2 linked regions of the Pirellula sp. SH-Sr6A genome follow. Each later gene encodes a partner of the first gene's protein in a complex. Links are inferred from orthologs where the notes say so. Each region holds a gene or a part of one and is shown on either strand. Other genes may lie near its edges.

What was found.
Region 2: VN12_RS12725 (region 1) and odhB share a complex: the UniProt entries of both Bacillus subtilis proteins name them as parts of the 2-oxoglutarate dehydrogenase (OGDH) complex. The link is inferred for Pirellula sp. SH-Sr6A from one-to-one orthologs.

What each region holds. Positions count from the first base shown.
Region 1 is NZ_CP011272.1:3,275,883-3,279,527, forward strand. The notes cover bases 191-3,513. They hold VN12_RS12725 (2-oxoglutarate dehydrogenase E1 component), read right to left. Parts: upstream 3,142-3,513; coding sequence 391-3,141; downstream 191-390. Other genes in these bases: VN12_RS12720 (hypothetical protein), read right to left, coding at 191-365; VN12_RS12730 (PQQ-binding-like beta-propeller repeat protein), read right to left, coding at 3,413-3,513. Also shown: more of VN12_RS12720, read right to left, coding at 1-190; more of VN12_RS12730, read right to left, coding at 3,514-3,645. UniProt on the Bacillus subtilis protein: E1 component of the 2-oxoglutarate dehydrogenase (OGDH) complex which catalyzes the decarboxylation of 2-oxoglutarate, the first step in the conversion of 2-oxoglutarate to succinyl-CoA and CO(2).
Region 2 is NZ_CP011272.1:3,133,205-3,136,420, forward strand. What follows is about bases 143-3,036. They hold odhB (2-oxoglutarate dehydrogenase complex dihydrolipoyllysine-residue succinyltransferase), read left to right. Parts: upstream 143-887; coding sequence 888-2,186; downstream 2,187-3,036. Other genes in these bases: VN12_RS12190 (alpha/beta hydrolase), read right to left, coding at 143-634; VN12_RS12200 (sugar phosphate isomerase/epimerase family protein), read left to right, coding at 2,217-3,036. Outside these bases: more of VN12_RS12190, read right to left, coding at 1-142; more of VN12_RS12200, read left to right, coding at 3,037-3,137. UniProt on the Bacillus subtilis protein: E2 component of the 2-oxoglutarate dehydrogenase (OGDH) complex which catalyzes the second step in the conversion of 2-oxoglutarate to succinyl-CoA and CO(2).

The sequences.
Region 1 (3,645 bases):
ACCATGACGGCATGGTTCACGCTCTCTGCAAACCACTTCACCACATGCTGCTCCAGCCATGGGCAAGTTTCTTTGTCCAATTGCACGCGGAGCTCGCAGTGCCGCGATAACTCATCTCGATCGTCCGTAAACAGGACCCCTTCGAACGTAAATGCAATCATGCCATGGTTGGGGTCGTTCGTGACAAAGAACCGACACTTGGCATTGTGCAAGTAATACGTGTTGTGAGTTCCGTGCTGCTGGATTGCGTCTTTGATGCGATGGAACTTCGCAACCAAACCCGGAGACGCATCCAAGGGAGGATCGAGCCGGGTGATGCTGCGCAACGGCAAGCAATCAAATGCTACATCGACATGTCGGTCCATGGTTTGCCCTTTCATTCCGCACCGGTTACGCAAGACCAAAAGCTGCGTTGAGCAAATCCCGCTCTTCCAGTTTGTGAGCTCGAGAGGAGCCGGTCGATGGGCTGGCCGATTCGGCTCGCGATATCCTCTGGAGTTGGAAGCGGGCCGCGAGCTCATCTCCCCAATGGATCTTCACAAACTGCCAAGCCCCCATATTGGATGGCTCATCCTGGTACCAATAGAGCGGTGTCCCCGCTTCGTAAACGCTAAGCGTCTCGAGCACTTTGCTCGCTTCGAGCGGATAGAACTGCTCGACGCGAACGAGGGCGACATCGTCGCGTCCCAGTCGGGTTCTTTCGTCCAAGAGATCGTAATAGGCTTTTCCACTGCACAGGATGATCCGCGAGGTAGGCGTTCCCGCAGGCCGATCGTCAGGCAGAATCTTGCGGAAGCAACCATGCTCAATGTCGTCCAGCGAGGAAACACAGGCCTTGTTCCGAAGCAAACTCTTCGGTGTCAAAACAATCAACGGCTTGCTCCACTTCGATTTCACCTGACGGCGAAGCAGATGGAAATACTGAGCGGGAGTCGAGGGCTGGGCGACGATCACGTTGTGTTCCGCTGCCATCAAGAGGTAGCGTTCGAGTCGCGCGCTGCAGTGCTCGGGTCCTTGCCCTTCAAACCCGTGAGGAAGCAGCATGACCAGACGGCTCAATCGCTTCCATTTGTCCTCCGCACTCGCGATGAATTGGTCGATCACGCATTGGGCAACGTTGGAGAAATCTCCGAACTGGGCTTCCCAAGCGATCAGGCCCTCTGGGCAATCGAGGCTGTACCCGTACTCGTATCCGAGAACCGCGGACTCGGAAAGCGGGCTGTTGATGATTTCGATCATCGCTTGATTGGGCGACAAATGCTTGAGAGGCATATGTTTGCGATTGTCCTTCTCATCGTGAAGTACCGCGTGCCGATGCGAGAAAGTCCCGCGTTCGCAGTCCTGCCCGGTCAAGCGGACCGGATGCCCCTCGGTGATCAGCGTCGCAAACGCCAGCATCTCCGCAGAGGCCCAGTCGAGGGGTTGTCGCCCCGCAGCGATTTCGCGGCGATCGTCCAGGATACGCACCAGTTTTCGGTGCGGACGGAAGCCTTCCGGCACATCGCAGGCTCTCGCCAACAGTTCTCCGGCTACGGCGCGCGACACCCCGGTCGTCAGCTGCTCGTTCACCGGTTCTGGCCCACCAAAATAACCGTCCCAAATGCCGGTGAGAGACGTCAAGTCATGCACGAACGGCTCGCTCTTGGCCAATTCAAACTCTCGGGACAACCGATTGTGCCGAACCTCGGCGATCGCATCCGCCTCCTGGCGCGTCAGCTCGTTCATACTGAGCAAATGTTCCAGATAGCTATCGCGAACCGGTTTTTTGGCATCGATCGCAGCGTACATCACCGGCTGGGTGTAGCGAGGCTCATCCCCTTCGTTGTGTCCCAATCGGCGATAGGCGTACATGTCGATCACGACGTCCTTCTCGAACTCCTTGCGGAAGTCCATCGCCAAGTTCACGACTTGTGCCACCGCTTCCGGATCCTCGCCGTTGACGTGGAAGATCGGGATTTGAAGCATTTTGGCGATGTCGCTCGCATAGGTGCTGCTTCGGCTCTCCGCCGGTTCGGTCGTAAAGCCGATCTGGTTATTGAGGACGATGTGAAGGGTTCCACCCGTTCGGTAGCCGGGGAGCTCGCTCAAGTTGAGAGTCTCTTGCACGACCCCTTCCCCGATGAACGCTGCGTCACCGTGGATCAAAATCGTCATGTGCTCGCTTCGGGTGATGTCCCCCGCGCGGTCCTGCTTCGCTCGACAGCGGCCCAAGGCAACGGGGTTCACAAACTCCAAGTGACTCGGATTGAAACAGAGCGATATGTGAATGGTCTGACCGGTACTGGTCGTCCAATCCGAGCTATAGCCCATGTGGTACTTTACGTCACCACCCCCACGAAACAACTCGGGATTTGGATCATCAAACGACCAGAAAATGCTTTGAGGTCGTTTGCCCATGACATTGGCCAAAACGTTCAACCGACCGCGGTGGGCCATCGCGAGGACGACCCCTTTGACCTCGTGTTGACCAGCCTTTTCCAAAGCTCGGTCCAGAAGCGGGATCAAGCTCTCCGCTCCCTCCAGCGAGAAGGTCTTGGCCGTCGCGTACTTCTTTCGAACAAACTCTTCGAAGATAGTCGCGTCGGCGAGCTTGGTGTAAATCCGCGTCTGCACTTCCCGTGACAATGCCAACCGGTTCTCGGTCGATTCCATGCGGCGTTGCAACCAGTCTCGAATGTTGCGGTTGTCAACGTGCATGAACTGAGCGCCGATGCTTCGGCAATAGGTCGTGCGCAGTTTTTCGATGATGTCGCCGACGGTCCGTCCGTTGGCATACTCTAGCGTAGGGGACGTGAAGGGACGGTTCATGTCCTCTTCGGTGAGACCATGGGATTGTGGATCTAGTTCGGGGGGACCTTTTCGATTCAATCCAAGTGGATCGATCTTGGCCATCAAATGTCCACGGACTCGATACTCCCGTACGAGCTGATCGACTCGCTCCTGCATCCGAGCCAACCACAGCGCGTCCGGTACCTCGCCATTGTTCCCACCGACAGGCTCATTCCCAGAGTAGAGGGCCTCGGATTGCGTCGCGAGGGAAAACTCCTCGAAGTACTTGCGCCAAACGTCCGAAACACTGTTGGGATCTTGGATGTAACGAACGTATAAGTCGTCGATGTAATCGAGACTGTAGGTATTCATTTTTCTAGAGTTTCATCAAAGGTGGTGACGCTGGCCTGAGAAAGCCATGGGGAGCTCTGATTATGGCTTCCACTTATGAGGGTTACTAGGAGATCCTGCGACAAAATGCAATGCCAAGGTCATTTTCGAGGCCCGCAGGATCGCCCCAACGGGGGGAAAATCCAACCGAACGATCCAGTCGCGTCGATGTCGAGAGCAGCGTGGGATTATAGGCGGACAGCCGGTAGCGTCGAGTTCCTCCAGTGCGGTCTCAAGGAGCGGTTGCCCGCGACTAGGGTCGGATGCAATAAAGCATTTCGCGTCGCTCGCCATCGCCAGCTTCGGTGCAGCGGTAGTAAATGGCTCCACCGCTGAAAACCGGTGTCGCGAAGACTTCTCGACCCAACTGCATCTTCCCCAAACTTTCGAACCGCTTCGGATTGGCTCGGAACAAGAACGTTTCTCCCGCCTCATTGGTCGCATACACGAGATCGCCCACCAGGACCGGTGAAGCGGAAAAGGTCC
Region 2 (3,216 bases), 140 kb from region 1 along the record:
GATGACCATATTTGGCTTGCGGTTGTTTATGGACACGTCGGCGCGTTTCGGCGGTTTCGATGATGGCGGGAATGTCGTATGTATCACCATCGACTGGAACGCATCCTTTTAGAGAAGAGAAGGGAACACCTTCGGCGGCCAAGTAGCGGTCATCGATGCAGAGGAGCGCGGCGAGCTGGGCACCTGCCGAGTGCCCCATCACGTAGATTCGTTTGGGATCGCCTCCATGGGAGCCGATGTTCTTAGCCACCCACCCCAGCGATTTGGCAACATCCCGAATGATTGTCTCCATGGGTACTTTCGGTAGGAGGCGATAATTGGTGGAGACAAACACGAATCCTTGATCGACAAACCATTTTGGTTTGAGTTGGACCTGCGATTTATCTCCGGTTTGCCACCCACCTCCATGGATCCAGAAGATGACCGGTGCATTCTTTGCATTGGAAGGCCGGTAGATATCCAAGACTTGGCGTTCGAGAGCGGGCTCTGCGTAGGGAACGTCCTTTTCGACGGCCGATTCCGAGCTCGTGACGTTTTGCCCTTGAGCCCACGCAGTTTGGGACGGAGCCCACACCGGGAGTGACGTTATCAAGGTGATGGCACAAAAAAGGCGAAACCATCGGAATGTCTTCATGGCAAACTCGCAGGCGATAGGAAAGAGATAGAGGTGGGAAAAGGGGTGGAACCGTTAGGATACAGAGATCCGTACGGCTAGGGGTATTCTGCGCCCGGAAAATCGGGTTGGTGCGGGTGACACCCCGACCCCCTTGCTATATGCTCATAGTAGCGTTGCTTCTCCCATTGATAGACGGGTGGAAGCATCGCCTGTAGCAGCCGCGAGTTGCGATCCTTTTAGTGCTCGGCCCCCGAAAATTCAGTTTCATTCCATGGTAGATATCGTCGTTCCGTCGGTCGGTGAGAGTATTTCTGAAGTTCAAATCAGCAAATGGCTCAAGAAGGAAGGGGACTGGGTCGCGGCAGGAACCGATCTCGTCGATCTGGAAACCGAGAAGGCGTCCGTGCAGATCTCCGCTCCGGAAGATGGGATCCTTTTGAAGATCCTTAAGAACAATGAAGAGTTCGCTTCGGTAGGGGACATCCTCGCTACGTTCCAACCGGCGGCAAAGGGTGCTTCGCCATCAGGCAGCGCCGCTCCTGCTCTGCAGCCAGCGTCCGCACCTCAGCAACCCGTATCTTCCGCACCGGCATCGCCCGCCGCGGACCCTCGCGTCATGCCTGCTGCGCAGCGGGCGCTGGACGATCATCACTTGCAAGCCACCCAGGTACCCGCGACAGGCCCGGGCGGTCGATTGCTCAAAGAAGACGTGGTTCGTTACGTCAGTCAAACCTCACCAGCGGCCCCGGCTGCACCCGCACCCGTCGCTCCTGCTGCACCGGCTCCTACCAAGACCGTCACCGGGACGTTGGCGCCACCGGTTTCTGCACCCACAGCTTCCACCGGAATGGTTCAACAGGGGAGTTCAAACCGGTCCGAGGAGGTCAAGCCGATGAGCATGATCCGCCGGACCATCGCCTCCCGGCTTGTTCAAGCTCAGCACACGGCAGCCCTGCTCACCACCTTCAACGAAGTCGACATGCAGCCCGTCATGACGCTTCGCAACAAGTACCGCGACGCATTTGCTGAGAAGCATGGAGTGAAGCTGGGCTTCATGTCCTTTTTTGCCAAAGCGGCCTGCGAGGCCCTGAAACGATACCCATCGGTTAACGCTGAGATTCGTGGCAACAATATTGTCTACCGCAACTACTGCGACATCGGGATTGCGATCGGTGGCGGGAAGGGTTTGGTCGTCCCCGTCCTTCGCAACGTCGAGAAGATGGGCTTCGCAGAAATCGAGCGAACGATCGGCGAATTCGCGTCGCGAGCCATGGCCAACAAACTGATGCCAGAGGATCTTGAAGGCGGGACCTTTACCATCAGCAACGGGGGTATCTACGGTTCTCTCTTGTCCACGCCGATCGTCAACCCACCCCAAAGCGGGATCTTGGGACTCCACTCGATCCAGGAGCGACCGATTGCACTCAACGGAGAGGTCGTCATTCGCCCCATGATGTACTTGGCCCTGACATATGACCACCGGATTATCGATGGTCGCGAGGCAGTCACCTTCTTGAAGACCATCAAAGAAGTAATCGAAGACCCCTCCCGTTTGTTCCTTGAAATCTAGTCGGAATCCTGTTCCGGTTCAAAGTCCATCATGATGCAACTTGGATTCGTCAGCGCCATCCTGCCTGAACTGGAGCTGGCACAGGTACTTCAATCCGCGTCGCAGATCGGATACCGATGCGTCGAAGTGATGTGCTGGCCTCCGAGCAAAGCGGAACGTCGCTATGCTGGGATAACCCATATCAATGTCGACGATCTGTCCGATGCTTCGATAGCTACCATCGCTCGATTGCAGCAGGAGACAGGAGTCTTCATCAGTGGCCTGGGCTATTACCCAAATTGCCTATCGCCGGACGAGGCAGAAGCAGAGCGATGCACCGAACATTTGAAAAGGGTGATTGCTGCAGCTCCCAAACTAGGAATCGATCGTGTCAACACGTTCATCGGGCGCGACTTCACGAAAAGCGTAGACGATAACTGGCCGCGCCTCCTGAAGACTTGGAAACCCATCGTTGACTTGGCGGAAAAACAGGGTGTCCGCATTGGCATCGAGAACTGCCCGATGCTCTTCACGCAGGACGAATGGCCCGGTGGAAAGAATATTGCGACCAGCCCCGCGATTTGGCGCCGCTTATTTTCCGATTTGGGAAGCCCGAATTTGGGACTCAACTACGATCCATCCCACATGGTCTGGCAGTGCATGGACTACTTGAAACCGCTGAGAGACTTCATCGATCGTATTTTTCATGTGCATGCGAAAGACGTTCGAATCGATCGGCATCGTTTGGATGAAGTAGGCATCTTTGCGCATCCGAAGCTCTACCACTCCCCGAAGCTACCGGGTCTTGGCGAAATCGATTGGGGACAGTTCTTCTCTGTTCTCAGCGATGAGGGATATGTGGGTCCCGTTTGTGTCGAGGTCGAGGACCGGGCGTATGAAGCCACCGTGGAGTCACGCACCGAAGCGCTCGCCCAAAGCTACCGATATTTGAGCCAGTTCGCACCGCGGTAAGCCCCATCGCTCACTGTCCAGCTCACTGTTCAGCTTACTGGCTGGCCTCATCACTGGCTGGCCTCATCACTGGCTGGCC